DNA from 4 places in the Streptomyces sp. NPDC050535 genome. Region 3 is predicted to be linked to each of the others. Evidence: riboswitches for the same ligand, from Rfam matches in the RefSeq annotation. Region 3 holds a riboswitch; each other region holds the start of a gene.

Region 1 (7,419 bases), on a different contig from region 3:
GGCTTCGGCTCCCCGAAGTCGACCGTCGCCTCGGCGTTCGCGCCCGTTCCCTTCACATCGACGACCGTGCCCAGGCCGAACTGGTCGTGCGTGACCCGGTCGCCGACGGCCAGCGACACCACCGGCTTCTCCGCGATGCCGCGCCGCGTCGCGAACCCGGAGGCGCCCGAGGCCGCGGACCGCGAGCGGGAGGACGAGAGTGACGACGACAGCGAAGCCGCCACGCCCGAGACGGGGGTCGAGGAGGCGGGACCCATCGAGCCCGTGCGCTTCCACTCCAGGTGCGCGTCCGGGATCTCCTCCAGGAAGCGGGACGGCGGGTTGTACGAGGGCTGCCCCCACGCACTGCGCATGGACGACCGTGTCAGGTACAGCCGTTCACGCGCGCGCGTGATGCCGACGTACGCGAGGCGCCGCTCCTCCTCCAGCTCCTTGACCTGTCCCAGCGCGCGCATGTGCGGGAAGACGCCGTCCTCCATGCCGGTCAGGAACACCACAGGGAACTCAAGGCCCTTGGCGGTGTGCAGGGTCATGAGGGTGATGACGCCGTTGCCGTCCTCCTCGTCGGGGATCTGGTCGGAGTCGGCGACGAGCGCGACCCGCTCCAGGAAGGCGGCGAGCCCGGCCGGCGTCTCACCCTCGCCGGTCTCCTGCTCGAACTCCAGGGCCACGGCGGCGAGTTCCTGGAGGTTCTCGATCCGGGTCTCGTCCTGCGGGTCGGTGGACGCCTGCAACTCCGCGAGATAGCCGGTGCGTTCGAGTACCGCCTCCAGGACGGTGGCCGGGCCCGCGCCCGACTCCACGATCGTCCGCAGGTCCTCCATCAGCGTGTTGAACCGCTTGACGGCGTTCGTGGAGCGGGCCGCCATGCCGTAGGCCTCGTCCACCCGTCGCAGGGCCTGCGGGAAGCTGATCTTCTCGCGCTGCGAGAGCGCGTCGATCATCGCCTCGGCGCGGTCGCCGATGCCGCGCTTGGGGACGTTGAGAATCCGGCGCATGGGAACGGAGTCCTCCGGGTTGGACAGCACCCGCAGGTACGCGAGGACGTCCCGGACCTCCTTGCGCTCGTAGAAGCGGACGCCGCCGACGACCTTGTAGGGCAGGCCGACGCGGATGAAGACCTCTTCGAAGACACGGGACTGCGCGTTCGTACGGTAGAAGACCGCGACGTCGCCCGCCTTGGCGTCGCCCGCGTCGGTGAGACGGTCTATCTCGTCGGCGACGAACTGGGCCTCGTCGTGCTCGGTGTCGGCGACGTAGCCGGTGATGCTGGAACCCGCGCCCGCGTTCGTCCACAGGTTCTTGGGGCGGCGGGATTCGTTGCGCTCGATGACCGCGTTGGCGGCGCTGAGGATCGTCTGGGTGGAGCGGTAGTTCTGCTCCAGGAGGATCGTCGTCGCGTTCGGGTAGTCCTCCTCGAACTGGAGGATGTTGCGGATCGTCGCGCCGCGGAAGGCGTAGATCGACTGGTCGGCGTCGCCCACCACGCACAGCTCGGCGGGCGGCAGGTCGTGCTCGCTGGGCGGGATGTCCACCGGGTGCTCGGAGGTGCCGACGAGTTCGCGCACGAGGGCGTACTGCGCGTGGTTGGTGTCCTGGTACTCGTCGACGAGAACGTGCCGGAAGCGGCGGCGGTAGTGCTCGGCGACGTCCGGGAAGGCGCGGAGCAGGTTGACCGTGGTCATGATCAGGTCGTCGAAGTCGAGCGCGTTGGCCTCGCGCAGCCGCGACTGGTACATCGCGTAGGCCTGGGCGAGGGTCTTCTCGAAACCGTCGGCGGCCTGGGCGGCGAAGTCCTCCTCGTCGATCAGCTCGTTCTTCAGGTTCGAGATCTTGGCGCTGAAGGACTTCGGCGGGAAGCGCTTCGGGTCGAGGTCCAGGTCACGGCAGACCAGCGCCATCAGCCGCTTGCTGTCGGCGGCGTCGTAGATCGAGAACGAGGACGTGAAGCCGAGCCTCTTGCTCTCACGGCGCAGAATCCGTACGCACGCGCTGTGGAAGGTCATCACCCACATCGCGTTGGCGCGCGGGCCGACGAGCTGCTCGACGCGCTCCTTCATCTCGCCCGCGGCCTTGTTCGTGAAGGTGATCGCGAGGATCTGGCCGGGGTGGACCTGGCGCTCGCCCAGCAGGTACGCGATCCGGTGCGTGAGCACGCGGGTCTTGCCGGAGCCCGCGCCGGCCACGATGAGCAGCGGGGCGCCGGAGTGCGTCACGGCCGACCGCTGGTTCTCGTTCAGCCCGTCCAGGAGCGCGGCCGGGTCCACGGCGGGGCGCGGGGCACCGTCGCGGTAATACGCGTCGCGGCTCGGCGGCACGTCGAAGCGGCCGCCGAACAGGTCGTCCGGAAGCTGCTCGGCCGTCCCGTCCTCGGGCGGCGGCGAGGGCTCTTCCTCGTGGGCCCCGGAGGGCTTGAGGTCCGCCAGGAAGCTGTCATCAAAGAGGCTGCTCATCGCTCTCCGAGTCTAGGCGGCCCCACTGACAGCCCGCCGCCACCCCGAGAAGTCCGCGGCGGTAATAGCGCCATACCGGCTTCTCGGCGGCCGACGATCTTCCCGCCTCGATGCCGCTTCGATGCCAAGGAGCTTCCGGAACCGGCCGTCCGACACCTCCATACCCTCCAGAACCGCACCGTCACGGTCAGCAACCGGACAGATCGAGGCGCGCCGGGACGCCTCCGAGGCGTACCAGCGAGCCCCCAAACCTTCCGGCGTACGGGCGCACGGCAGCACCCGCAGGACAACTCCCCTGATACCCCTCCGGATTGACCACGAAAACCGAACCACATGACTAAGGTCACGAAAACGTATCGGGCATTTCGAACATCAACCTTCACAGGAGCCACACGAGTTGGTTAGCGTTCTGATCAGGCCGCCCGACCCCCACCGGCGAACGTCGCCGGGCCGTGGCGGCCTCCGCTGAGTTCGGCACGCCTTCGCGGCGCCCGGAATCGGGGACCCACCGAACTTGGGGTGAATCGGTCCAACTGCCTTGTCGGGCAGGACCGTAGGGCAACCCTTCCGAACCACCCGCCCGAACCCGACAGCTAACCCGGTAGGCGGATGATGGAAGGAGTCGCCTCCCTTGGCGTCGCAACGCAAATGGTTCTCGGGTTCGCGCGTGGCGGGTACGGCCCCCGCTCTCGCCACAGCGGCCCTCACCTCCGTCGCCCTGCTCTCCCAGACGGCGGCCGCCGCGCCGTCGGCCGAGCCGAAGCCCAGCCTCGAAGAGGTCGAGAAGAAGGTCGACGACCTCTACCGGCAGGCGGAGTCGGCCACCGACAAGTACAACGCGGTCAAGGAGAAGACCTCCAAGCAGCGCAAGAAGGTCGACACCCTTCTCGACGACGTCGCCCAGCGCACGGAGAAGCTCAACACCGCGCGTGAGGAGCTGGGTTCGTACGCCGCGGCGCAGTACCGCACCGGGGCCGCCGCTCCCGACACCGCCTCCCTCCTGCTGGCCGACAACCCGCAGGACTACTTCGACCAGACCCAGCTGATGGACCGTCTGACCACCCGCCAGAAGGCGACCGTCGACGACTACGTCACGGATCAGGCCGCCGCCACCGAGAAGCGCGCGGAGGCCACCCAGGGCCTGGAGACGCTGTCCACGTCGCAGGACGCCCTCAAGGCGTCCAAGACCGACGTCCAGCAGAAGCTCGCCAAGGCGCGCGAGCTGCTCTCGCGGCTGACCGCCGAGGAGAAGGCGCGGCTCGCGGCGAAGGAGGAGGAGCAGCGCAAGGAGGCCGAGCGCAAGGCGGCTGAGCTGGCGCAGCAGCAGGCGGCCGCCGAAGCCGCGGCGAAGGCGGCCCAGGAGTCGTCGTCGAGCGCGACGACGGGCACCTCGGGCTCGGCGCCCGCGGGCGACGCCTCGTACGCGACGAAGGCGGCCAAGGCCATCGCCTTCGCCCGCGCCCAGGTCGGCAAGCCGTACGTCTGGGGTGCGACCGGCCCCGGTTCGTACGACTGCTCGGGCCTCACCCAGGCCGCCTGGAAGGCCGCCGGTGTCACCCTCCCGCGTGTCACCTACGAGCAGGTGAACGCCGGCACGACCGTCTCCGTCTCCGACGCACAGCCCGGTGACCTGGTCTTCTTCTACGGCGACATCAGCCACGTCGGCCTCTACATCGGCAACGGCATGATGATCCACGCCCCGAAGCCGGGTGCGTACGTCCGCGAGGAGTCGATCTTCTACGACGGTGAGTCGGCCATCTACAGCGTCGTACGGCCCGCATAACAGCGCACCGCCCTCGCGACACCTTCCGCGGGGCACGCGCGCGTGGAGCACGTCTTCGTACTCCACGCGCGCGTGCCCCGCGTTTTCGTGCCCCACGCGCGCGTGGCCCGCGGGCAACCCGTCCGAAGATCCTTAGCATCGGGCCATGCCAGCCATCTCCCAGCTCCGCGCCTGGTGGGCCGAGCGTCCGCCGGCCGCCGGTGCCGCCGTCATGGCGACCGGCATCATCTCGGTCGGCCTGCATCTGACCGGCTACGAGACGCTGTCCCGGGTCGCACTGGTCCTGGCGTCCGTCGCCTGGCTCGCGCTCGCCGCGGACTTCGCCGTAAGGCTGGTGCGGGAGCGCACGCGCTGGGCGACGGAGGCGGGCACACCGCCCGGGCTCACCGCCGTCGCGGCGACCACCGTCCTCGGCACGCGGCTGTCGCTGCTGGGGTGGCAGGAGCTCGCCGAGGCCCTGCTGGCGCTGTCGGCCGTGCTGTGGCCGGTGCTGCTCTTCCTCGTCGTACGGCACTGGAGCCGCCGTATGCCGGGCGGGGTGTTCCTCGTGTGCGTGGCCACCCAGGGGCTGTCGGTGCTGGGTGCCACGCTCGCCGCGGCCGTGGGCGCGGACTGGCTCGCGCATGCCGCACTGGTGCTGTTCTGGCTCGGAATCGTGCTCTACGGGGTGTCGTTCACGCACTTCGACATCAGGGAGGTGGTCACGGGCGCCGGGGACCACTGGGTCGCGGGCGGCGCGCTCGCCATCTCGGCGCTGGCCGGGGCCAAACTCGTCGCGGCGCACAACGCCGACGCGTTCCTGTGGAACGGCGACGACAACGGCGTCCTGCGCGCCGCCACCACCGCGCTGCTCGTCCTCGACCTCGCCTGGTGCTGCGTCCTGGCCGCCGCGGAGCTGGCCCGGCCGCGCCCTCGCTACGACGTGCGGCGCTGGGCGACCGTGTTCCCGCTGGGGATGACGGCGGCGGCGACCCTGTCGGTCTCGGCCGCCCTCGGCGTCTCGTGGCTCAAGGGGCTGGGAGAGGTACTGCTGTGGATCGCGGTGGCCGTCTGGCTGGTGGTGGCGGCCGGGGCCGTCAGGTCCACAGCACCGCGATGAAGATGTTCGCCGTCGTCAGCAGCCCGACGAGCCCGAAGAGCCCCTTCTCCACCTTCTCGTCGTCACGCTTCACGTAGACGAGCCCCAGGATCACGATCAGCAGCGCCAGCTTCACGCCGATCTTGATGTTGTCGACCGGCTGATCGTCCGCCTGGTTGAGGCCGACCAGGACGACACCCGTGACCAGCATGGTCAGCGCGCCGTGCAGCATCACGGGGACGAAACGGGCCGTGCCCCGGCCCATCGCCTTGAGCTGGGTGAGGAAGCCGCCGAGGAGCGAGGCGATGCCGATGATGTGCAGTCCGACGAAGAGATGGATGAGTACGTCCATGAGGCCGGAGCCTATTCCCGCACTCCGGTCCCTCTGGTCACCGGCCCACCTCAAGTAACCCATAGCACCGGCGTACACCTGGGTGCCCAGGATTCGCCGCATCGGTCATCACACAATGTGAAGTCAGCGACACCGGACCGGGATTATGGACATTTGCGGTCATTAACCGATCCAGTGAGGCCAATTGCACACATGGCGTTACCGAGCCATGACGCTCAGGTTTAGCGTCCTCCCTCAGGTGCCCGGCTCTCCACCGCCGCCCTGGCCAGGGGCGGCAACCGGACACCACCGCCGAGAAGGTCCGGCGGCGGCCCGCTCCCCCTGTGCGGGCCGTCGCCGGACGCGTAACCGCCTGACCGCCCGGGCTCCTGCCCAGGCGGCCGTACGGAAGGATGTGGGCCCTCGTGGCAGCGCACCGGAAGCCCAGACAGCGCTCACTCGGCACAGGCAAGGTCCGCACAGCCGCCACGATCGCCCTCGCGGGCGCGGCGACGGCCACCGTCTTCGACGGGACGGGACACGCCGAACCGCAGCTGTCGACGGCACAGGTGAAGGCCAAGGTCGACAAGTTGTACGAGGAGGCGGAGGCCGCCACCGAGAAGTACAACGGCGCCAAGGAGAGGGCCGACAAGGCTGCCAAGCGGGTGGGCACACTCCAGGACGAGGCGGCACGCAAGGAGGAACGGCTCAACTCGGCACGCGACGCGCTGGGTTCGATCGCCGCCTCGCAGTACCGCAGCGGCGGCCTCGACCCGGCGCTGCAACTCGCGCTCTCCGACGACCCCGACCAGTACCTGCAAGGGGCCGCGTTCGCCGAGCGGGCGGGCAGCAGGCAGGCGGCGGCCGTGCGGCGGGTACGCCACCAGTTGCGGGAGATCGAGCAGTTGCGCGGGGCCGCGCACGTCGAGCTGGACTCACTCAAGTCGCGGCAGGAGGAGCTGAAGCGGCACAAGAAGACGATCAACGGGAAACTCGACTCGGCGCGGCAGCTGTTGAGCCGGCTCAGCGACGAGGAGCGCGCGCGGTTCGGGGAGACCGGCGCTCCGGGCGACCGCGCCTCGCGCTCCTCGGCACGCGACCTGACCGCATCGGCGGCCCCGGCGGGCTCCGCCACGGCTGCCGGATCCACCGCCGCGCCCGGCTCCGCCGCCGCCCCCAACACCCGTGCCGCGGCGGCCGTTTCCTACGCCTACGGCAAGCTCGGCGCCCCCTACGTCTGGGGAGCCACGGGGCCCGACGCCTTCGACTGCTCCGGCCTCTCCCAGGCCGCCTACCGCGCCGCGGGCATCGCGCTCCCCCGTACGACCTACGCCCAGATCAACGCGGGCCGACGCGTCTCACGCTCCGAACTCCAACCCGGCGACCTGGTGTTCTTCTACTCGGGCATCAGCCACGTGGGCATCTACGTGGGCAACGGCCAGATGATCCACGCCCCCAACCCGAGCGCGCCGGTACGGCTGGCGCCGGTCGACCAGATGCCGTTCGCGGGGGGTACTCGGGTGGCGTGAGGGCCGCCGCGCACCGGACGGCGCCCGACCCCCGCGAACCGTCATCGGCTCACACGAGACGTCGCGCGGTGGCCCACCGGGTCAGCTCGTGCCGGTTGGAGAGCTGCAACTTCCGCAGCACGGCGGAGACATGGGACTCGACCGTCTTGACGGAGATGAAGAGCTGCTTGGCGATCTCCTTGTACGCGTAGCCGCGGGCGATGAGGCGGAGGACCTCGCGCTCGCGCTGGGTGAGACGGTCGAGG
Region 2 (7,419 bases), on a different contig from region 3:
AGAGCTGCTCGAGGACCGCCTCCGGCACGAAACCGTTCTTGACCTCGATGACCAGACGCAGACCGTGCATGCGGTCCGTGAGGTCCTTCACATCGGCGATGCCCTGGAGCTTCTTGGCGCCGACCAGGTCCTTGATCTTGGCGATCACCTTCTCCGGTCCGACGGTGAAGGGCAGTTCGGTGACGACGATGCCCTTGCGGCGGGCCGTCACGTCCTCCACCGCCACCGTGGCGCGGATCTTGAAGGTGCCGCGGCCGTTCTCGTACGCGTCCCTGATCCCGGAGAGGCCGACGATCCGGCCGCCGGTGGGCAGGTCGGGGCCCGGGACGTGCTTCATCAGCGTGTCCAGGTCGGCGCCCGGGTGGCGGATCAGGTGGCGGGCGGCCGCGATGACCTCGCCGAGGTTGTGCGGCGGCATGTTCGTGGCCATGCCCACGGCGATGCCGGACGCGCCGTTGACCAGCAGGTTCGGGTACGCCGCCGGGAGGACGCCCGGCTCCTGCTCCTGGCCGTCGTAGTTCGGCGAGAAGTCGACCGTGTCCTCTTCGATGGACTCGGTCATGAGCGAGGTGGCGTCGGCCATCCGGCACTCGGTGTAACGCATGGCGGCCGGCGGGTCGTCGTTGCCGAGCGAGCCGAAGTTGCCGTGGCCGTCGACCAGCGGCAGGCGCATCGAGAAGGGCTGGGCCAGGCGCACCAGCGCGTCGTAGATCGACGCGTCGCCGTGCGGGTGGAGCTTACCCATGACCTCGCCGACGACGCGGGCGCACTTCACATAGCCGCGGTCGGGGCGCAGGCCCATCTCGTTCATCTGGTAGACGATGCGGCGGTGCACGGGCTTGAGGCCGTCGCGGGCGTCCGGCAGGGCTCGGGAGTAGATGACCGAGTACGCGTACTCGAGGAAGGAGCCCTGCATCTCGTCGACGACGTCGATGTCGAGGATGCGCTCCTCGAAGTCGGCGTCGTCATCGGGTCGCGGGGTCTTCGTGCTGCGGCGGGCCATCGCTGCTGCGGCTCCTTCACAGTCTCTGCCTGGGCATGAACGGGTTCTGACGCGCACCATTGTGGACCGCCGTACTGACAACGCGGACCACGACCCGTCTGTTGAGGGTCCCGGCGGGCCGTGCGGAGGGTCTCGCGCGGTGTCCGGGAAGCGCTCCGGGCGTACGAGGGCGGCCGGGAGTTCACCGCTCCCGCCTCGCGGAATCCGAACGCGATTCTCGCTCTCGGCGTACGAGGTGCGGGAACTTCGCCAGCGGTCCGCGCGCTTGCATACAGTGGCAGGACCGACAGGTAATCCGTAGTTTTCCGCGATCGAAGGGACGTACATGCCCATGGGTCACACGGCCACAGCTGAGGCAGGCTCCGGCGGGCTGACAGCGACCGAGCACCGCCTGGCCAACGGCCTGCGCGTGGTGCTCTCCGAGGACCACCTGACCCCGGTCGCCGCGGTGTGCCTCTGGTACGACGTCGGCTCGCGCCACGAGGTCAAGGGGCGTACGGGACTCGCCCACCTCTTCGAGCACCTGATGTTCCAGGGCTCGGGCCAGGTCAAGGGCAACGGTCACTTCGAGCTGGTGCAGGGCGCCGGTGGCTCGCTGAACGGCACGACCAGTTTCGAGCGCACCAACTACTTCGAGACCATGCCCACCCACCAGCTGGAGCTCGCGCTCTGGCTGGAGGCCGACCGCATGGGCTCGCTGCTCGCCGCGCTCGACGACGAGTCCATGGAGAACCAGCGGGACGTCGTCAAGAACGAGCGGCGCCAGCGCTACGACAACGTCCCCTACGGGACCGCGTTCGAGAAGCTGACCGCGCTCGCGTACCCCGAGGGCCACCCGTACCACCACACGCCGATCGGGTCGATGGCCGACCTGGACGCGGCCACCCTGGAGGACGCCCGCGCGTTCTTCCGCACCTACTACGCGCCCAACAACGCGGTGCTGTCGGTCGTCGGGGACATCGACCCGGAGCAGACGCTCGCCTGGATCGAGAAGTACTTCGGCTCCGTCGCGGGCCACGACGGGAAGCCCGCGCCGCGTGACGGCGCCCTGCCCGACATCATGGGCGAGGAACTCCGCGAGGTCATCGAGGAAGACGTCCCCTCGCGCGCGCTGATGGCCGCCTACCGGCTCCCGGAGGACGGCACGCGCGCGAGCGACGCGGCCGACCTGGCCCTGACCGTCCTCGGCGGCGGCGAGTCCTCCCGGCTCTACAACCGGCTCGTACGCCGTGACCGCAGCGCCGTGGCGGCCGGGTTCGGCCTGCTGCGGCTGGCCGGAGCGCCCTCCCTGGGGTGGCTCGACGTGAAGACCTCCGGTGACGTCCGGATCCCGGTCATCGAGGCCGCCGTGGACGAGGAGCTCGCCCGGTTCGCCGAGGAGGGCCCCACGGCCGAGGAAATGGAGCGCGCGCAGGCCCAGTTGGAGCGTGAGTGGCTGGACCGGCTCGGCACCGTCGCGGGCCGCGCCGACGAACTGTGCCGGTACGCCGTCCTGTTCGGCGACCCGCAGCTCGCCCTGACCGCCGTACAGCGCGTTCTGGACATCACGGCCGAGGAGGTCCAGGAGGTCGCCAAGTCCCGCCTGCGCCCCGACAACCGCGCCGTGCTGGTCTACGAACCGATTGCCGCTGAAGACGCCGAAAACGCTGAAGCCGCTGAAGACACCGACGAGGAGGCGGCGAAGTGACCGAGCTCGCCACCATGGAGTTCCACCCCCAGCCGCAGGCCGGCGAGGCCAGGCCGTGGGCCTTCCCCGCCCCCGAACGGGCCACTCTCGGCAACGGCCTGACCGTGCTGCGCTGCCACCGCCCCGGCCAGCAGGTCGTCGCCGTGGAGGTGCTGCTCGCCGCGCCGCTGGAGGCCGAGCCCGCGGGCCTCGACGGAGTCGCCACGATCACGGCGCGGGCCTTCTCCGAGGGCACCGACAAGCTCTCCGCCGAGGAGTTCGCCGCCGAGCTGGAGCGCTGCGGCGCCACGCTCGACTCGTACGCCGACCACCCCGGCGTACGTGTGTCGCTCGAAGTCCCCGTCTCGCGCCTCCCGAAGGCGCTCGACCTGCTCGCCGACGCCCTGAGGGCACCGGCGTTCGCGGACAGCGAGATCGAGCGGCTGGTGCGCAACCGGCTGGACGAGATCCCGCACGAGTCGGCCAACCCGGGTCGCCGCGCCGCGAAGGAGCTCTCCAAGGAGCTGTTCCCGGCCACCTCGCGCATGTCGCGACCGCGCCAGGGCACCGAGGAGACGGTCTCCGCGATCGACGCGGCGGCCGTACGCGCCTTCTACGAGAAGCACGTTCGCCCCGCCACGGCCACCGCCGTGATCGTCGGCGACCTCACCGGAGTCGACCTCGACGCGCTGCTCGCCGACACGCTCGGCGCGTGGACCGGCTCGTCCGCCGAGCCGCGCCCGGTGCCGCCGGTCACCGCCGACGACACCGGCCGGGTCGTCATCGTGGACCGTCCCGGCGCCGTCCAGACGCAGCTGCTCATCGGCCGGATCGGCGCCGACCGGCACGACCGTGTGTGGCCCGCCCAGGTACTCGGCACGTACTGCCTCGGCGGCACCCTCACCTCGCGCCTGGACCGTGTCCTGCGCGAGGAGAAGGGTTACACCTACGGGGTACGGGCGTTCGGCCAGGTGCTGCGTTCCGCGGCGGACGGCACGGGTGCCGCGATGCTCGCCATCAGCGGCTCGGTGGACACCCCGAACACCGGTCCGGCGCTCGACGACCTCTGGAAGGTGCTGCGCACCCTCGCCGCGGAGGGACTGACCGACGCCGAGCGCGACATCGCCGTGCAGAACCTGGTGGGTGTGGCACCCCTCAAGTTCGAGACGGCGGCGGCTGTCGCGGGCACGCTGGCCGACCAGGTCGAGCAGCACCTGCCGGACGACTACCAGTCGACGCTGTACCGGCAGCTCGCCGAGACCGGCACCGTGGAGGCCACCGCGGCCGCCGTGAGCGCCTTCCCGGTGGACCGCCTGGTGACCGTCCTGGTGGGCGACGCCGCGACGATCGAGGAGCCGGTCAAGGCCCTCGGAATCGGTGAAGTGACCGTCGTGGCGGCCGAGTAGGACCGAGCGGAGCGGATTTGATCAGTTCGCTCCCATGGGGGCCCAGGAGGCGGCAGAGCCTCCTGGGCCCCCATTTGTCCGTATTGGTAGAGAGGTTGCCTGTCTGCTCTGTGGCATGCGCTACAAAAGCCGTGTTCCGTTTGTCGATTGAAAGATGTCCCGTTTAGCGTCGGTCCGGCTGTTCGTCAGGCACTGCGCCGCGCCCGCGGCATCCGGACAGCCATCGCCTAATCCCCCTGTGGCGCGAGCCAGGGGAGCCGGGGACCCACACGCAGTCCCTGGGGTGAATCGGACGTCCTCTTCGGAGGTGGTCCGTAGGAGACCTTCCTGCTCCGAACCCGTCAGCTAACCCGGTAGGCGAGAGGGAAGGAAAGGATCAACCCCTACATGGCGTTCACCTGTGGCACAGGGAAGCACCGTCGCCCGAGCCGCGTGAAGCGCACGACCACGAACGCCATCGGCGTAGCGGCGCTCACCACCACCGGTGTCCTCGGCACCCTGGCGGTCCCGGCGCTCGCCGCGGACAACTCCGTCGAGCAGACCGGCCTCACCCGGGCCATCGCGATCGGTGACTCGATAGCCGACCAGATCGACGCGCAGGCCGCCGCCCAGCAGCACGCCGCCGACGAGGCCGAGGCGCTGCGGAAGGCCGAGGAGGAGCGCGAGGCCAAGGCACGTGCCGCCCGTGCCGCGGAGCGCAAGCGACTCAACACCTTCGTCACGCCGGTCAGCGGCTCGTACGTCTCCACCGGCTACAGGACCGGCGGCAGTCTCTGGTCCTCCGGCAGCCACACCGGCGTCGACTTCCACGCCGCGTCCGGCACCCCGGTCCACGCGGTCGGCTCCGGCACGGTCGTCACCGCCGGCTGGGGCGGCTCCTACGGCAACGAGATCGTCCTGAGGATGAACGACGGCACCTACACGATGTACGGCCACCTGTCGTCCATCGGTGTCTCCGTGGGCCAGACGGTGACCCCGGGTCAGCAGATAGCCCTCTCCGGGGCCACCGGCAACACCACAGGGCCGCACCTCCACTTCGAGGCCCGGACGACCGCCGAGTACGGCTCGGACATCGACCCCGTCGCGTACCTCCGCTCGCACGGCGTGAGCGTCTGATCCCGGTCCGGCGTCGACGTCCGGTCCTCGGCGCCGAGTGAACCTTTCACCGCTCGCTTACGTACTTCAGAAGGTCCCGGCTCGAACGAGCCGGGACCTTGTCGTTTCGAACGCCTTCCTGTCCAAAAAATATCCCTCGATTCCGGTCCGCCATCGGAAATTCCGAGTCTCTGCAATAGAGTCACTGGACAAGTGCCAATCGACGGCGTTTCACGGGGATTAAAGCGGAGGTCCGGTATGCGTGTTCCTGCGCACTCGGTATGCACGGCGATCCGTGACGACATCGTCGCGGGTGTCTACGAGCGCGGCAGCCGGCTCACCGAGGAACTGCTCGCGCGCCGCTACGGCGTCTCGCGCGTCCCCGTGCGCGAGGCCCTGCGCACGCTGGAGGCCGAGGGTTTCGTCCTCACCCGGCGGCACGCGGGCGCGTGCGTCGCGGAGCCGAGCGAGCAGGAGGCCGCGGACCTGCTGGAGATGCGCATGCTCCTGGAGCCGCTCGGGGCCGCGCGGGCCGCGCAGCGCCGCACCGAAGCTCACCTCAAGGTGCTCCGAGGCCTGGTCAGGCTGGGTCAGGAGCGGGCCAGGAGGGGCAACAGCGAGGATCTGCGCTCGCTGGGCGGCTGGTTCCACGAGACCCTCGCGCAGGCCTCCGGAAGCCCCGCGCTGACCTCCACGCTCGCCCAGTTGCGCCACAAGATCGCCTGGATGTACACGGTCGAGGCGCCGGCCAACCCGGCGGACTCCTGGGCGGAGCACGGCGGGATCGTGGACGCCGTCGCGCGTGGCGACAGCGAGCGGGCGCGGGCGATCACCGCCCTGCACACCGAACGCGCGACGGTCGCGCACCGGCTCCGGTTTCCCGGCGCGGGGGACCGGCAGGACCGTGTGAGGACTTCGCAACATCCCGTAAACATGACGGGCCTGCGGCATTAACATGAGCGCCGTATACAAAGAGGAGTAATTCGCGGGAGATTATTCATGCTGCCCGCGCAATGGAAATGCGAAGGGCCCACCCGATAATTCGGGCGGGCCCTTGCCGGTGTTTTCGAACGAGGAAAACGCCGAACCTCTGACGGTTTCGGGTCAGACCGTCTCGGGAAGCTCCTCGAGTCCCTCGGAGACCAGCTTCGCCAGACGGTCGAGAGCGGCGTCCGCTCCCTCGGCGTCGGACGCGAGGACGATCTCCTCGCCGCCCTGGGCGCCCAGGCCGAGGACCGCGAGCATGGAGGCCGCGTTGACGGGGTTCCCGTCAGCCTTGGCGATCGTCACAGGGACGCCGGAGGCCGTGGCCGCCCGGACGAAGATGGAGGCGGGGCGGGCGTGAAGGCCCTCCGCCCAGCCGACGTTGACGCGGCGCTCAGCCATGTGATGCTGCCCTTCAGATGTCTCAGGTTGTCTAGACCAGTGTCCCATAATGTCAAGCGTGCCCGGAGCGGGCCAGAGGGTGACAAACCCCTTGCTCCCGTCCCGGACCCGGCACCGGATCCCGGCCTGGATCCGGCTTCGGTTCCCCCCAAGACTGCCTCGCGCCGTTGTCAGACGCGAGCCGTACTGTGGGGCCCATGCAGACCTCGCCGGACCGGCACGAGTACCCCTCCCACTGGGAGGCGGACGTGGTGCTGCGTGACGGCGGCACCGCACGCGTCAGGCCCATCACCGTCGACGACGCCGAGCGCCTGGTCAGCTTCTACGAACAGGTCTCCGACGAGTCGAAGTACTACCGCTTCTTCGCGCCCTATCCGCGCCTGTCCGCCAAGGACGTCCACCGCTTCACGCACCACGACTTCGTGGACCGGGTGGGACTCGCGGCCACGGTGGGCGGCGAGTTCATCGCCACCGTGCGGTACGACAGGATCAACGCCGACGGCCGGCCCGCCTCCGCCCCCGCCGATGAGGCCGAGGTCGCCTTCCTGGTCCAGGACGCCCACCAGGGGCGCGGCGTCGCCTCGGCGTTGCTCGAACACATCGCGGCCGTCGCCCGGGAGCGGGACATCCGCCGGTTCGCCGCCGAGGTACTTCCGGCCAACAGCAAAATGATCAAAGTCTTCACGGACGCCGGTTACCAGCAGAAGAGGCACTTCGAGGACGGCGTCGTACGCCTGGAGTTCGACCTCGAACCCACCGACCGCTCGCTCGCCGTGCAGCGCGCCCGTGAACAGCGCGCGGAGGCACGGTCCGTGCACCGGCTGCTCGCGCCCGGCTCGGTCGCCGTCATCGGCGCCGGCCGC
Region 3 (7,419 bases):
CGCGCCACCCGCTCGCGCAACCGCAGCACCGGCATCGTGGGAATCCCCTCGCGGAGATCGGTCCCCGGCGTCTTCCCCGACTCGCGCGAGTCGGAAGCGATGTCCAGGACGTCGTCCGCGAGCTGGAAGGCGACACCCAGTCGCTCGCCGTACTGCGTCAGCACGTCCACGACCGTCTCGTCGGCCCCCGACATCATCGCGCCGAACCGGCAGGCGACGGCGACCAGCGAACCGGTCTTGCCGCTGAGCACGTCGAGATAGTGGTCGACCGGGTCACGCCCGTCGCGCGGACCCGCGGTCTCCAGGATCTGGCCGGTGACCAGCCGTTCGAACGCCTCGGCCTGGATGCGGACGGCCTCGGGCCCGAGGTCCGCCAGGATGTAGGAGGCGCGCGCGAAGAGGAAGTCGCCGGTGAGGACGGCCACCGAGTTCCCCCAGCGGGTGTTCGCGCTGTCCACCCCGCGCCGCACGTCCGCCTCGTCCATCACGTCGTCGTGGTACAGCGTGGCGAGATGCGTCAGCTCGACGACCACGGCCGAGGGCACGACACCCGGCGCGTACGGATCACCGAACTGCGCCGCGAGCGTCACGAGCAGTGGCCGGAACCGCTTCCCGCCGGCCCGCACCAGGTGCTGGGCGGCTTCCGTGATGAAGGGAACCTCGCTCTTGGTGGCTTCGAGCAGACCCTCCTCGACAGCCGCCAATCCGGCCTGGACAGCGGCTTCGAGAGCCTGGTCCCGCACGCTCAGCCCGAACGGCCCGACGACGGTCACGAGAGGTTCTCCTGTCTGCTGACGATCACATGGCGAACTCGGTCGATCATTCGGCCGGTGACGCGGTTTGTCGATGTGTCGCTGCCATCACTCAAGTCAGCGTATCCGGTCACGTTTCGATCACCACGAGCGCCCACCGTCCCCATAGTCGACTTCCCTCACCAGTTCCCCCGGGCGGAACGGACACTCCGGGTCCGAACGGCAGGGAACCCTCACCCGAACGGAAGGCGGATTCGCGCCCGGGCGGTATGAGATCACGAGCGGTATGTTCTTGATCAAATCGTCCGATCCGATGTACGCCGCTGCCCTGCGGAACCGTTCAGCCGTCCCACCGAACCGTTCGACCGCCCCGCCAAGCCGTTCGTTTTCAGCCAGTACCCCGCGAGGAGACCGGCAGCCGTGCCCCGAAGCACCGTCGAAACCGCGCCCGGCGACGAGTCGCCTCCGCCGCCGGGTGACGACCACGCCTTCTTCGGCCAGCCCAGAGGCCTGCTCACCCTCTCCGGCCTGGAGGTCTGGGAGCGCTTCTCGTTCCTCGGCATGCAGGCGATCCTCGTCCTCTACTTCGCCGACACCGTCGCGCACGGCGGCATGGGCATGTCGCCGGGCACGGCCGCCTCGGTGTCCGCCGCGTACGGCACGCTCGTCTACCTGGTCTCGGTCGCCGGCGGCTGGCTCGCCGACCGCATCCTCGGCTCGTACCGCGCGGTCCTGTGGGGCGGCGTCCTGATCGCCTGCGGCCACTACTCCATGGCGGTCCCGACGGCCACCATGACCTGGGTCGGCCTGGGCCTGATCAGCGCGGGCACCGGTCTGCTCAAGCCCAACGTCGCCACCATGGTCGGCAAGCTCTACCGCACCGAGGACGACCGCCGCGACGCCGGGTTCGCCCTCTACTACATGTCGATCAACATCGGCGCGTTCGCGGGCCCGCTCGTCACCGCCTGGCTCGGCGACCACCGGGGCTGGCACTGGGGCTTCTCCGCGGCGGCGGTCGGCATGACGTTCGGCCTGGTCCAGTACGTCACGGGCCGCCGTCACCTGGCCGGACGCAAGCGCGCCGCGGAATTCGCCCTCGCTCCCGACGCGATGCGCCGCGCGGTCCCGCTGATCGCCCTCGGCCTCCTGGCGGTGGCCGCGGTCGCGGCGCTCCTCGCCGTCGCCGGCTACCTGACGATGGACCGCTTCGTCGACCTGCTCACCCTCGTCTCGGTGATCGCGCCGGTCGTCTACTTCGCGGTGATGTTCCGGAGCCCCCGCGTGACGGACGCCGAACGCGGCCGGCTGCGCCCGTACATCGTCCTCTTCCTCGCCTCGACCGTCTTCAACTTCATCCTCTTCCAGGCGTACTCGACGATGATGCTGCTCGCCGCGTCGAACGCCGAGACCACCATCCTCGGTTACGACTTCCCGGCCGGCTGGTACGCCTCCGCGCTCGGCGCCTTCGAGGTCGCCCTGGCGCCCGTGGTCGCCGCGTTGTGGGTCCGGATGGGCCACAACCAGCCGCACGCCTCCAACAAGATCGCGATCGGGGTCGTACTCGGCGGTCTGTCCTTCCTCCTGATCGTGCTGCCGACGAGCGGTCACAGCGGCGACGACTACCTGATGTCGGCCTGGTGGATCGTCGGCTCGTACCTGCTGCTGGGCCTCGGCGACGTGCTCCTCGAGACGTCCGGCATGTCCGCCACCACCAAGCTCGCCCCCGTCGCCTTCTCCAGCCAGACGATGTCCCTCTGGTTCCTGTCCCTCGCACTAGCCAACGGAATCCAGGCCCAGACCGTGAAGCTCTACGACGACGTGTCCAAGCCCGCCTACTTCGGCGTCAACGGCGCGATCGCGGTGGCCGCGGGCCTCGCCGTGATGGCACTCGCCCCCTGGCTGCGCCGCACGATGCACCCCGTCCACTGAAGCCACTGGGATCCCACCATGCGCATCCGTACGTCCTTCCCCTACGAGTCCGCTCACGAGGACGTCCTCATCCCCCTCCCGGACGGCACTCGCCTGTACGCCCGAGTCTGGCGCCCCCTGACCGACGAGCCCGTGCCGGCGCTCCTCGAATACCTCCCCTACCGCCTCACGGACTGGACCGCGCCGCGCGACTGGCAACGCCATCCCTGGTACGCCGGTCACGGCTACGCCTCCGTCCGCGTGGACGTCCGCGGCCACGGCAACTCGGAGGGCCTGCCTACGGACGAGTACTCGGAGGTGGAGCTGGCGGACGGGGTGGAGGTGGTCAACTGGCTTGCCTCCCAGCCCTGGTGCTCGGGCAAGGTGGGCATGTTCGGGATCTCCTGGGGCGGTTTCAACTCCCTCCAGATCGCGGCACTCGCGCCCGAGCCGCTCAAGGCGGTCGTCACCGTCTGCTCGACGGACGACCGCTACGACAACGACGTGCACTACATGGGCGGTTCCGTCCTCGCCGTCGACATGCACGCCTGGGCGGCCACCATGCTCGCCTTCGCCGCCCGCCCGCCGGACCCGGCGCACGTCGGCGAGGTGATGTGGCACGACATGTGGGCCGAGCGCCTGGAGGCGGTGGAGCCTCTCCTCCACACCTGGCTGTCGCACCAGACCCGGGACGCGTACTGGAAACACGGCAGCGTCTGCGAGGACTACGGCGCGATCCAGGCCGCCGTCCTGGCGGTCGGCGGCTGGCACGACCCCTACCGGGACACCGTGTTGCGCCTGGTCGAGAACCTGCCACCGGATCGCGTACGAGGCCTGATCGGCCCCTGGTCGCACCAGTACCCCGACAGGGGCCTGCCGCCAGGACCGGCGATCGGCTTCCTCCAGGAGACGCTGCGCTGGTGGGACCACTGGCTGCGCGACGGCGACACCGGCGTGATGTCCGAGCCACTGCTGCGCTCGTACGTCATGGACTCGCACCCTCCGGCCACCGTGTACGACGAACTGCCCGGCCGCTGGGTGGGCGATGAGGCCTGGCCGTCCCCCTCCGTGACACCGGTGTCGTACGAGCTCCAGGGCGCTCCGGTCCTGATCCGCTCGCCGCAGCACACCGGTGTGGACGCCGGCCGCTTCTTCCCCTTCGGGAACGACGCGGACCTGCCGCCGGACCAGCAGGAGGAGGACGGGCGCTCGGCCTGCTTCGAGTTCGAAGTGCCGGAGGAGACCTGGGTGTTGGGCAGGCCGAAGGTGCGGCTGCGGCTCACGTCGCACGCCGAACGCGGTCAAGTCGTCGCCCGGGTATGCGACGTTGCTCCGGACGGCTCCTCGACACTCGTCACCCGGGGCGCACTGAACCTGTCGGCGCGCCATGGCCGTGACCTGGTGGCCCCCTGGAAACCGGGCGCCACCGAGGACGTGGTCATCGAGCTGAACGGCATCGGCTACGCCTTCCCGCCCGGTCACCGGATCCGCCTCGCGATCTCCTCCGCGTACTGGCCCTGGATCTGGCCCCAGCCGGGCTCCGAGGCGGGTTTCACCCTCGATCCGGACGGCAGCGGTCTCGAACTCCCGCTGCGGGCAACGCGGTCGGCGTTCCCGATCGTCTTCGAGGATCCGGAGCAGTCCGAATCGCCGGCGGTGGTCGTACCGGCGACCCTGGACGAACCCCGGCCCGAACGCCTCGTCGTGCGGGACGTGGCCAAGGGCGAGTGGCGTCTCGAGGTCGATCCCCGCTACGGCGGCACCCGCGTCTATCCCGACGGCCTCGAATTCACCGAGGACGCACAGGAGACGTACACGATCAACGAGTCCGACCCGCTCTCCGCCCGCACCCGTTCGACCTGGTCGATCCGCCTGCACCGGCCGGACCTGCCGTGGGACGCGCGGGTCTCGACGACGTCCGAAATCTCCTGCGACGCCGAGGACTTCATCACCTCGAACGAGGTGATCTGCCGGGACGGGGACGAGGTGGTCTTCCACCGGACGTGGGAGAAGAGGATTCCGCGGACGGCTGGTTAGGGCGCGGGGGCAGGGGGCGCCCCCGGGGGGGCGATAGGACGAGGGCCGAGGGCGCGGCCCCTCCGGCGGACTGTCCGTCTTGTGAATAAATTGCCTGTGGTGCCGCTTTGTTCACGCTTGATGGCGTGAAATGGGTCACGTCCGGACAAGATCGACCCCTCGCCCCGCCACACAATTAGCCATTCGCAAAAGGTAAGTTGAGTTTCACATTCCGGCACAATCGGGCGATTCTCCCTGCCGTGCGCTGCGCTGAAAGCGATCTACACCGCCACATCGGGCCTTGTTCCGGACATGTGCTCTCGCATACGTTCACGTCGATCCAGGCGGAACGCCGAATCCTGCCGCCGCCCGGAAACCCAGCCATCCACACGCTCACGGCAGGAGCGGGGGACCCAGGTAAGCCGCCGATCCGGACGCCGGACCGGCTAGGGGTGAAGCCGCACCCACCCATGCGGCCGGGCAGCTCCCGCCCGAACCCGACAGCTCACCTCGCAGGCGCCGGAGAGGAATTCGTCATGCCCGCACGAGGCAAGCACCGCCGTCCCAGGACCAGCCACCTCACCCGCGGCATCGTCGCCGCGGGAACGGGCGCAGCCGCGCTCGCACTCCCCCTGGTGAGCGCGACCGGCGCGCACGCCGCCGTCCCCGACGTCAAGCTCGTCACGTACAAGGTCGTCTCGGGCGACACGCTGTCCAAGATCGCGCGAGAACACACGACGGACGGCACCTGGCAGACGCTCTACAAGGCCAACGCCGCGGTCATCGGCTCCGACCCGAAGGTGCTCCGCCCGGGCACCACGCTGACCGTGGGTACGAAGAACACGAAAACCACCCAGACAGCCACGAAGGCGGCGAACTCCGCGGCCTCCGCGACGTCCGCGACCTACACCGACGATCTCGACGGCTGGATCAAGGAATCCCTGGCCATCATGGCCGAGAAGGGGATCCCCGGCAGCTACGACGGCATCTACCGCAACATCATCCGCGAGTCCGCGGGCAACCCCGTCGCCATCAACAACTGGGACTCCAACGCCGCCGCAGGCACCCCCTCCAAGGGCCTCCTCCAGGTCATCGACCCGACCTTCACCGCCTACCACGTGGCCGGCACCTCCATGGACCCCTACGACCCGGTCGCGAACATCACGGCGGCCTGCAACTACGCCGCGGCGAAGTACGGGTCGATCGACAACGTCAATGGGGCTTACTGAGGGGGTAGTTGAGGTGGGTGGCCGCGGCGGGTCCCGGTGGTCCGGGGTCCGGCGGTCCTGGGGGTCCCGGCGGTCCAGGGGTTCCAACGGCCCCGGGGGTCCCGGCTGACTCTGCTGTCGAAATTCACGTGCCGAGTCGCGGGCGGGGGCGTTACGCTCCCCGCGATGATGACTCAATCCGCTCGTAGATCGGAGGTCCCATTCGCGCAAGGTGAGTGCTGATGCTCACTCAGAACGCGAATGGGGACTCCCGCTTTTCCTTCTGGCCGCGCGTGCGCGAGTTCGCCGTGCCGCCCTCGATGATCGAGACCGCGACCGCCCGCCGCCGTGCCGGGGACTGGGCCGGGGCGTGTGCCGCCGCGGGCATCGACGTCGACCTCAGTCCGCGTTCCGTGGCGCGCAGCCATGGTCGCGACCTCGCTGCCCGGATCCGGGCCGATCTCCGCCATCTGGCTCCCGACCTGCTGCGCTGGCATCTGCCGAGGGTCGCTCCCGACGGGCTGTTGCGGCCGGGGCTGACCATCGCACTGGCCCGGTACGAGTCCGAGCCCAACCCCGATTCCGTCTCCGACGGCGCTGAGCGCGGTGCGGAGCATCCCGTGTACCTCGTGGTCCGGACTCCGCCGGCCTGGGCGGACTCCGGCCAGCGGATCAGCCTCGCGCTGTGGGGCGGGCCCCGCTTCGAGCCCGACGTGGCCCGGCATCCGCATCCCCACCTCCGTCCCAACCGACGGTTCCGCCTCGACCTGCACCGGCATCTGTGGGATGCGCGCAGGAGCGATGAGCTGGGGGTGCGGTCCGGGGCCGGTCGGTTGTCCGACGCTCCGGTGGATCCGGGCCCGGGTTCGGAGCCGGCTCCGGATCTGCCGGGGATGGTCGGGGTGGTGGCACAGGGGCGCCCGTGTGCCGTTGACCGGTGGGCCGCCGAGGCCGGGATTCTGCTTCGCGCCGAGGGGCGCGCGAGTGGTACCGGTGCGGTCTCCGTTCGGCTCGGGGCCCGGCGTCGGTTGGTGCTGGAGCCGGTCCCGGACGCGAGCGGGGACCGGGATGCCCCCGGGGGACCCGCCATACGGATCTCCGCGGCGCCGAAGGACGGGAGCGACTCCGCACTGCCGGTGCTGCCCGACGCGGCGACCTGGGTGTTGCCCGACCTTGAACTGATCCGGACAGGTGCGGTCGAGCTTGACCGACTGCATCCGCTGGTCGCGTCGGCGTTGAGGCCGGAGGAGTCGTGGACGGGGGTGCGCTCCGTTCCGGCACCGGGTCTGGGTCCGACCGCGAGTCTGGGCCCGGGTTCGGGTCCGGGTTCGGCTTCGGGTTCGGCTCCGGGTCCGGGTCCGGGTCCGGGTCCGGCTCCGGGTCCGAGTCCGAGTCCGGGTTCGGGTTCGGGTTCGGCCTCGGGTCCGGGTCCGGGTTCGGCCTCTGGCCAGGGCGTGACCCCTGGCCAAGGCTCGGCCCCCGGCCAAGGCGCGGCCTCCGCCCCGACCCCCGCCGCAGGGCAACCGTGGCTCGTG
Region 4 (7,419 bases), on a different contig from region 3:
GGATTCTGGCCGTGGACGTGCACACACCCGGCCAGGGCAACCTGCTCAATCTCGCGGACCGGGACGGGCTGTCCAACATCCGGGTGGCCAACGGCGACGCGATCATCCTGCTCAGGGAGATGCTCACGCCGGACTCGCTGAGTGGCCTGCGCGTGTACTTCCCGGACCCCTGGCCCAAGAAGCGGCACCACAAGCGTCGGCTGATCCAGCCGGAGTTCCTCGGCCTCGCCGCGGCCCGTCTCGCGCCGGGCGCCCTCCTGCACTGCGCGACCGACTGGGAACCGTACGCCGAACAGATGCTCGAAGTGCTGAGCGCGCACCCGGACTTCGAGAACACCCGGGCCGACGGCGGTTACGCGCCACGTCCGGACTTCCGGCCGCTGACTCGTTTCGAGGGCCAGGGACTGGACAAGGGTCATGTCGTGAACGACCTGCTGTTCCGGCGCGTACCCCCACACGGAGAACACCAGCACCGGGACCAGAAGCGACAGGACCAGCAGGACCAGCAACCCGTCGGCGACTGACGTCCGAGGACGGCACCTGACAGCACACCGTCGCGGGCGGCGCCCCTCCCTCGTTAGGGTCGATGCCGTGGCCACCAGCCCCCCGTACCCGAAGCACCCCGTCGGCCCCGCCGACGGTGCTCCGCGGCGGCGCGCGCACTGGTGGCGGCGAAAGTGGGTGGGATACGGCGCGCTGGTCACCCTGCTCGCGATCTCCGGGCTGGTGATCCTGGCCCTCGTCCGCGAACAGACCGGCACCGAGGGCTTCCTGGTCGGCCTCGGCCTCGCCGTGCTCCCCGTCCCGCTGCTCGTCGCCGTGTTCCGCTGGCTGGACCGCGTCGATCCCGGCCCCTGGCGGAATCTGCTGTTCGCCTTCGCCTGGGGCGCGTGCGCGGCCGCGCTCATCGCGATCGTCGCCAACAGTTTCGCGACGAGATGGATAGCCACCGCGACCGCCGACCCCACCAACGCCGACACCCTCGGCGCGACCGTCATAGCGCCCGTCGTGGAGGAGTCGGCGAAAGCGGCGGCCGTGCTGCTGGTCTTCCTCTTCCGCAGGCGGGACTTCACCGGGATCGTCGACGGGGTCGTGATAGCCGGGGTCACCGCCACCGGCTTCGCCTTCACCGAGAACATCCTCTACCTGGGCACCGCCTTCGGCACCGACCAGCTCAACGGCGACCACGGGTTCCTGTCCGTCACCGCCGCCACCTTCTTCGTCCGCGTGGTGATGTCACCCTTCGCGCACCCGCTGTTCACGGTCCTGACCGGCATCGGCTTCGGCATCGCGGCCCTGTCCGCCGAACGCCACCACATACGCCGCGTCCTGCTGCCGCTGGCCGGGCTCCTCCTCGCCATGGGCATGCACGCCATGTGGAACGGCTCGTCGACCTTCGGGGAGTTCGGCTTCTTCGCGGTGTACGCGACCCTCATGGTCCCCGCGTTCGCACTGCTGACCTGGCTGGCCGTCCGGACCCGGCAGCGGGAACTGCGCACCGTGCGCGCGGAGTTGCCCGCGTACGCCGCCGCGGGCTGGCTGTCCCTGCCCGAGCCGTATGTGCTCGGCTCGATGCGGGCCCGCCGGATCGCCCGCCAGTACGCCGCCCGCCGCTTCGGCAGGCCCGCCGCCCGCTCCGTCGCCGAGTACGAGGCGTACGCGACCTCGCTGGCGTTCCTGCGGCACCGAGGGCGCGACGGCCGCGCGGGCGCCGACTTCGCCGTACGGGAGCGGGAGTTGCTCCACGAGCTGTGGAGCCGCCGGGAGGTCGCCCGCCCGGCCCTGGGGTACGCGGCGCAGGCTACGGCGCCGGTCCCGGTGGTGCCCGTGGTCCCGGCGCCGTGGCCCGCGTACCCCGCGTACGGATACGCGCAGCCGTACGGCGAGCCCTACCGACAGCCCTACGGAGCCACGGCGCCGTACCCCACGTACAACCCGTACCGCCCGTAGCTTCCGTAGCTTCCGTAGCGCCTCAGCGAGTGGTCAGGCCGACGCCTCCGTCAGCCGCCGCAGCTCCGCGTCCGTGAGGACGAGGTCCGCCACGCCCAGCAGCGCCGGGAGCTGTTCCACGGTCCGCGCCGAGGAGATCGGGGCGGCGACCGTCGGCTGGGCGGCGAGCCAGGCCAGGGCGACCGTGGCGACCGGGACGTCGTGGGCCTGCGCGGCCTCGTCGAGGGCGGCCAGCACGCGCGGGCCCCGCTCGGTCTCCAGGTGCTTCGCGGCGCCCGCCGCACGCGGGGAGTCGACCGTCCTGCCCGGGCGGTACTTGCCGGTGAGGAAACCGGAGGCCAGGGCGTAGTACGGGACGGCCGCCAGGCCCGAGCGGGAGGCGATGTCGTACAGCGGGCCCTCGTAGGTGTCGCGCGAGACCAGGTTGTAGTGCGGCTGGAGGGCGACGTAGCGGGCGAGCCCCTCGCGGTCGGAGAGGTCCAGGGACTCCTGGAGCCGCTCGGGTGTGATGTTGGACGCGGCGATGTAGCGCACCTTGCCCGCCGTCACCAGTTCGTCGAGCGCGCCGATGATCTCCTCGACCGGCACCTCGGTCTTGTCGTAGTGCGTGAAGTACAGGTCGATGTAGTCGGTGCCCAGGCGGCGCAGGGACGCGTCGGCGGCGGCCCTGATGTTGGCGGCTGACAGCCCCGGGTACTCGGGGTGCTGGCTGACCTTGGTGGCGATCACGAGGTCGGAGCGGTTGCCGCGCGCCTTCAGCCACCTGCCGATGATGGTCTCGGACTCGCCGCCGTGGTTGCCCTCGATCCACGCGGAGTACGAGTCGGCGGTGTCGAGGAAGTTGCCGCCCGCGGCCGTGTACGCGTCGAGCACGGCGAAGGACTGGGCCTCGTCGGCGGTCCAGCCGAACACGTTGCCGCCGAGGGCGAGCGGGAAGACCTCGAGGTCGGACGAGCCGAGCTTGCGAAGAGAAGTCATGCCCGACTTCAACATCCCCGGCGGACAGCCGTATTCCAGACACGCCTGACCGGCAGCCCTGACGTCGGGGGGTTGCCGTCGAAGCCGCCGGGGATCGGAGAACGTACGCCTCAGGGAGTGAGCCCCTGGCTCCGCCTCAGGGGGTGAGCCCCTTGCTCTGCAGCCACGCCAGCGGGTCGATGCCGGTCCCGGCGCCGCCGGGGTGCACCTCGAGGTGCAGATGCGCGCCGGTGACGTTGCCGGTCGCGCCCACGCGCCCGATGACATCGCCGGTGGCGACCTTCTGCCCGACGCTGACACTGATCGACGACTGGTGGGCGAACCAGAGCTCGGTTCCGTCGTCGAGCGTGAGCACCGTCTTGTAGCCGTACGACCCGTCCCAGCCGGCCGCGGTGATGGTGCCGCTGTGGACCGCCTTGATCAGCGTGCCCGTGGGCGCCGCGAAGTCCAGGCCGGTGTGGTAGCCGGAGGACCACAGCGCGCCGGCCTGACCGAAGGTCGAGGTGAGGGTGTACGAGGAGGTCGGCAGCGTGTAGCTCTTGGCGAGCTCGGCGAGACGCGCGGCCTCGGCCTTCGCCTCCGCCTCTTCCTCCGCCTTCTTCTTCGCCGCGGCGGCCTTGGCCTTCGCCGCGTCCTCCGCCTTCTTGGCGGCGTCGGAGGCCTTCTTCACGGCGGCGACCTGGGCGGCCTGCTGGGCCGCGGTGTCGGCCTGGTCCTGCTGGACCTCGGCCTGCTGCATGATGCGGGCGCGCAGCACCTCGCCGGCGTCCGTGGCGCCCTGCTCGGTGTCGGCCGTGGTCAGACCGGCGCTGGTGAGCGGGGTGATGGAGCCCGTGGGCTCGGGGGAACTGTCGTCGGAGAGGATCGTGCCCACGGACGGCAGGTCGGGCAGCGAGATCGAGACCGGCGGCTTGCCGGGCGCCGCGGTGGCCATGCCGCCCGCGCCGACGGCGGCTATGACACCGACGCCCAGAACGGTGGAACTGCGCGCGAGTCCGCCGCCTCCACGCTGCTTGGAGACGCGGTGCCGGCCGCGGATGGGAAGGAGGGATTCCGCGGTGGGATTCCATTCCTCCCGGGGGCCCTCGTCCTCTGCGCCGAAACCGAAGGTGTGCGTTCCGCTCGGCGGATACGAGGGTGCCTGGGCAGGCCCGTTGGACGCCACGTGGGCGTGCTCCTTTCCTTCCTTCTCGCCTACCGGGTTAGCTGACGGGTTCGGAGCAGGAAGGTCTCCTACGCGCGTCAACCCGCGGTGTCTCCACCGCGAAAGACGCTCGATTCACCCCAAGTTGGTGGTTCCCCGGCTCCCTTTCGGGATTAGGCGCGTGCGCACGGAGCCGTCTCTCGTGACGGCTGGGACGACCGCGCTGCGTTATCGAACGTTAATAGACGCGGGCCCCGGATTCCAAGCTGTTCTGATTGATCGTTAACGCTTCCGGCCAGGACTTTCAGGTCATCACCGGAGTTAAACGGGCGAGTTGGTCACATCTCTTCGTCACACCGGCCCTGACGGCATGTCAGTTGATGCGCGGAGGGGCGTCACTTGATCACCCCTGGTGACCGAGGGGGTCGTCGGCTCCTCGGCGCCGTACGGCGAGCAGCGCCATGTCGTCCGTCGTGCCGCCGCCGGAGTGCCGGCGGACGTCCTCGGCGAGGGTGGTCAGCAGCGCTTCGGGCGCGGGGAAGGTCCGTCCCGCGAGGCGCGCCGCGGGGTCGTAGAAGCGCCCGCGTTCGTCGCGGGCCTCGGACAGCCCGTCGGTGTGGACGAGCAGCGTGGCCTCCAGCGGGAACACCGTCTCCCGTGCGCGGTCGGTCCGGACGCCCAACTCGCCCATTCCCAGCGGCAGTGCGGGCTCCCCGGCGTCGAGCGCGACGAGCGTGCCGTCGGCGTGCAGGAGCAGCGGCGGGGGATGGCCCCGGTTGACGATCCGCACGGTCTCCTCGCCGTGCGGGATCTCCGCCAGCACGGCCGTGGTGAACCCCTCGAGGATCTCGAGGCCGTCACGCCGGACGCTCTCGCGCGCCAGCGCCCGCTCCAGACGCCCCGCGACCGCTTCCAGCGTCGCCTCCTGCTCGGCGGCCTCCCGGAACGCCCCGATGACGACGGCGACGACGGCCACCGCGCCCATGCCCTTCCCCCGTACGTCGCCCACGACCAGGCGTACCCCGTACGGGGAGTCCTGCACCGCGTACAGGTCACCGCCGATGAACGCGTCCTCCTGCGCCGCCTCGTACCGCGCCGCGATGTCGAGCCCGCCGATCCGGCGTTCGGGCTGCGGCAGGACGGCTCGCTGGGCGGCCTCGGCGATCTCGCGGACGGAGGCGAGCCGTGCGTTGCCGCGGCGGACCACGACGTTGATGAGGGCGGCCAGAACGGCGGCCGTGGCCACCGTGATCGTCTCGGTGACCGCCTCCGCGAGCAGGGCGACGCCGAGCCTGATGTGGAACGCGACCAGCACGACGACGGCGCCGACACCGGTGAGCACGGTGCCGCGCAGCGTGTAGAGGGCCGCCGCCACGAGCGGGGCCGCCGTGAGGAGAGGGCCGCCGGTGAAGTCCCTCGGCGTGAAGTACTCGTACACGGCCCCGGCGACGATGAGCAGCGCGGGGAGCACCCGGACGAACCTTCGCGTGCCGGAGATCCCGCGCCGGTCCTCTCCCGCCGGTCCGGGCGGGTCCCCCGGCCGCCGCGCACCTGCTTGCTGCCGCACCCGTCCAGATTTCCCGGAGCGGGGCCGGGGGGCGACCGGTGTGGGCCGACCGGGCGACGCGCGGTTCGGGCCGGCCAGAACCGCCGGAAACACCAAGGGCCGGAACTCGTGAATCCGAGTTCCGGCCCTTGGCCATAAGTAGCGGGGACAGGATTTGAACCTGCGACCTCTGGGTTATGAGCCCAGCGAGCTACCGAGCTGCTCCACCCCGCGTCGTTAAACCCAACTATACGCCACTCGCGGGACGCCCGGCACCACCATTGATGTCCACCCCTCAGCCGGCCGGATTCCCGGTGTGCGTGAGCGTCTCCCAGGACACGAACAGATCGTCCGTGCCGGCCGGCCGCGTCTGCTCGGCCAGCCGGTGGGCGGCCGGGACGTGCACGTCGAGCCGGTCCTCCAGGTGGTTGAGCGCGACCTCCAGGTCGGGCCCCATGTTCCGGTCGACCCGCCCGCCGCACAGCCACCCCGGCGCCGTCTCCCCCAGCTGGTACCTGGAGTGGAAGTCGAGCGCGGCCTTCAGCCGGTCCTTGACGTCGCGGTAGAGGTCGACGCCCTGGTGCCAGGCGGTCTCGGCGATGTGCGCGGTGGCGGCGAGCGAGTACCCGACGTGCTTGAAGTTGCGGCAGGTCTCCTGCGAGACCCCGTCCGTGTACCGCCGCTGCCCGAACCAGTACGTGGTCAGCTTCTGCGGGGTGTCGACGGTGCTGCCGGCGGGCGTCAGCGGCACCTTCCCGTCCTTGGCGAGGTAGAAGTACGCGGGCACCCGCTGCCGGAACCGCTCGACGGCGTCGTCGAACGCCTTGTGGTCGTCGAGGAACACGGCGATGCCGATGGCGGCGTCGGTCATGACGAGGTCCCAGTTCCCGTTGTAGTCCGGGACCTTCTCGCTGACCACGGGGAGGTAGGCGGTCCGCAGCATGCCCTGGAACCGCGTCATGCTCGCCGCCGGCCAGTCGGCTCCGGTGTGCCGCACGATCTCCCCGGCCCGCGCCCACGTCGACCCGGCCCACGCGGTCTGCAGGCCGGCGTTCCCCGCCGTGTGCTTCTTCACCTTCGCCGACCAGGCGTCCATGATCTGCACGGCCTTGTCGGCGTGCTCCCGCTTGCCCGTGATGCTCCACAGCAACGCCTGCGTGTACGCCGCGATCGCGTCCTCGCGCTCCTCGACGCAGCCGTGCCCGGCCCGGTCGCCGGGCGGACAGTCGACGGTGGCGTACGGCTTCGCCTCGTACCTGTACGACCCGTACTTGCTGTCCCGCATGTCCAGGAACGCCTGGAGCCAAGGCTGTTTCCCGGCCTCCACGTGTTCGCGTACGGCGGTCAGCTGGTCCTTGCTGACGAGCACGCCGGGGTGCGCGAACGCCGCGTTCCCGGATCGCGCCCGCGCCGTCCGCGGCTGCGACGACGACATCCCGCACGACGCCACCAGCCCGACCAGCACCGGCGCCAACAGCACCGCCGTCACACGCCGCCCCACTGCACCCATCGCTGCTCCTGCCTCCGAGTCGGCTCACGAGCAGCCTGACGGCTGGCGGGAGCGGGCGCAGATTCTCTTAGGCCGCACGTGAGATTCAGCCCGTCCGGCGCTTGAGGACGGGCGACGAGCGCGAAGCGCGAAAGGGGGTCTGGGGGCGCAGCCCTCAGGAACGGGACGGGAAGGGGCGGAGGGGGCGAACCCCTCGGGGCCCGCACCGACTCCCCACGCGAGCTACCCCAGCAGATGCCGGTTGGGCGCCATCGCCCGCTCCTCGTACTCCGGGAGTACGAGGACATCGGC

What was found. Region 3 has a riboswitch for cyclic di-AMP ahead of ACIBLC_RS31905 (LysM peptidoglycan-binding domain-containing protein). Riboswitches for the same ligand answer to the same signal wherever they lie in the genome.
Region 1: linked by a shared signal. The riboswitch ahead of ACIBLC_RS27220 (NlpC/P60 family protein) and the one ahead of ACIBLC_RS31905 (LysM peptidoglycan-binding domain-containing protein) in region 3 are both predicted to bind cyclic di-AMP.
Region 2: linked by a shared signal. The riboswitch ahead of ACIBLC_RS00525 (M23 family metallopeptidase) and the one ahead of ACIBLC_RS31905 (LysM peptidoglycan-binding domain-containing protein) in region 3 are both predicted to bind cyclic di-AMP.
Region 4: linked by a shared signal. The riboswitch ahead of ACIBLC_RS39725 (M23 family metallopeptidase) and the one ahead of ACIBLC_RS31905 (LysM peptidoglycan-binding domain-containing protein) in region 3 are both predicted to bind cyclic di-AMP.

Annotation. Positions count from the first base shown of each region.
Region 1 covers NZ_JBITHE010000013.1:158,374-165,792, forward strand. The annotation lists gene pcrA (DNA helicase PcrA) at 1-2,453, opposite strand, end outside; cyclic di-AMP (ydaO/yuaA leader) riboswitch at 2,907-3,077, shown strand; gene ACIBLC_RS27220 (NlpC/P60 family protein) at 3,085-4,236, shown strand; gene ACIBLC_RS27225 (tellurite resistance/C4-dicarboxylate transporter family protein) at 4,382-5,335, shown strand; gene ACIBLC_RS27230 (hypothetical protein) at 5,313-5,666, opposite strand; gene ACIBLC_RS27235 (NlpC/P60 family protein) at 6,071-7,174, shown strand; gene ACIBLC_RS27240 (LuxR C-terminal-related transcriptional regulator) at 7,224-7,419, opposite strand, start outside.
Region 2 covers NZ_JBITHE010000001.1:122,465-129,883, forward strand. The annotation lists gene ACIBLC_RS00510 (DNA topoisomerase (ATP-hydrolyzing) subunit A) at 1-1,003, opposite strand, end outside; gene ACIBLC_RS00515 (M16 family metallopeptidase) at 1,329-2,690, shown strand; gene ACIBLC_RS00520 (M16 family metallopeptidase) at 2,687-4,075, shown strand; cyclic di-AMP (ydaO/yuaA leader) riboswitch at 4,290-4,450, shown strand; gene ACIBLC_RS00525 (M23 family metallopeptidase) at 4,463-5,191, shown strand; gene ACIBLC_RS00530 (GntR family transcriptional regulator) at 5,429-6,124, shown strand; gene ACIBLC_RS00535 (HPr family phosphocarrier protein) at 6,275-6,556, opposite strand; gene ACIBLC_RS00540 (GNAT family N-acetyltransferase) at 6,754-7,419, shown strand, end outside.
Region 3 covers NZ_JBITHE010000018.1:159,575-166,993, reverse strand. The annotation lists gene ACIBLC_RS31920 (polyprenyl synthetase family protein) at 1-773, opposite strand, end outside; gene ACIBLC_RS31915 (peptide MFS transporter) at 1,173-2,681, shown strand; gene ACIBLC_RS31910 (CocE/NonD family hydrolase) at 2,700-4,697, shown strand; cyclic di-AMP (ydaO/yuaA leader) riboswitch at 5,057-5,208, shown strand; gene ACIBLC_RS31905 (LysM peptidoglycan-binding domain-containing protein) at 5,213-5,905, shown strand; gene ACIBLC_RS31900 (hypothetical protein) at 6,127-7,419, shown strand, end outside.
Region 4 covers NZ_JBITHE010000038.1:20,309-27,727, forward strand. The annotation lists gene trmB (tRNA (guanosine(46)-N7)-methyltransferase TrmB) at 1-524, shown strand, start outside; gene ACIBLC_RS39715 (PrsW family intramembrane metalloprotease) at 592-1,950, shown strand; gene ACIBLC_RS39720 (aldo/keto reductase) at 1,984-2,928, opposite strand; gene ACIBLC_RS39725 (M23 family metallopeptidase) at 3,065-4,093, opposite strand; cyclic di-AMP (ydaO/yuaA leader) riboswitch at 4,105-4,262, opposite strand; gene ACIBLC_RS39730 (PP2C family protein-serine/threonine phosphatase) at 4,476-5,639, opposite strand; tRNA gene ACIBLC_RS39735 (tRNA-Met) at 5,779-5,852, opposite strand; gene ACIBLC_RS39740 (alginate lyase family protein) at 5,914-7,128, opposite strand; gene ACIBLC_RS39745 (dihydrofolate reductase family protein) at 7,351-7,419, opposite strand, start outside.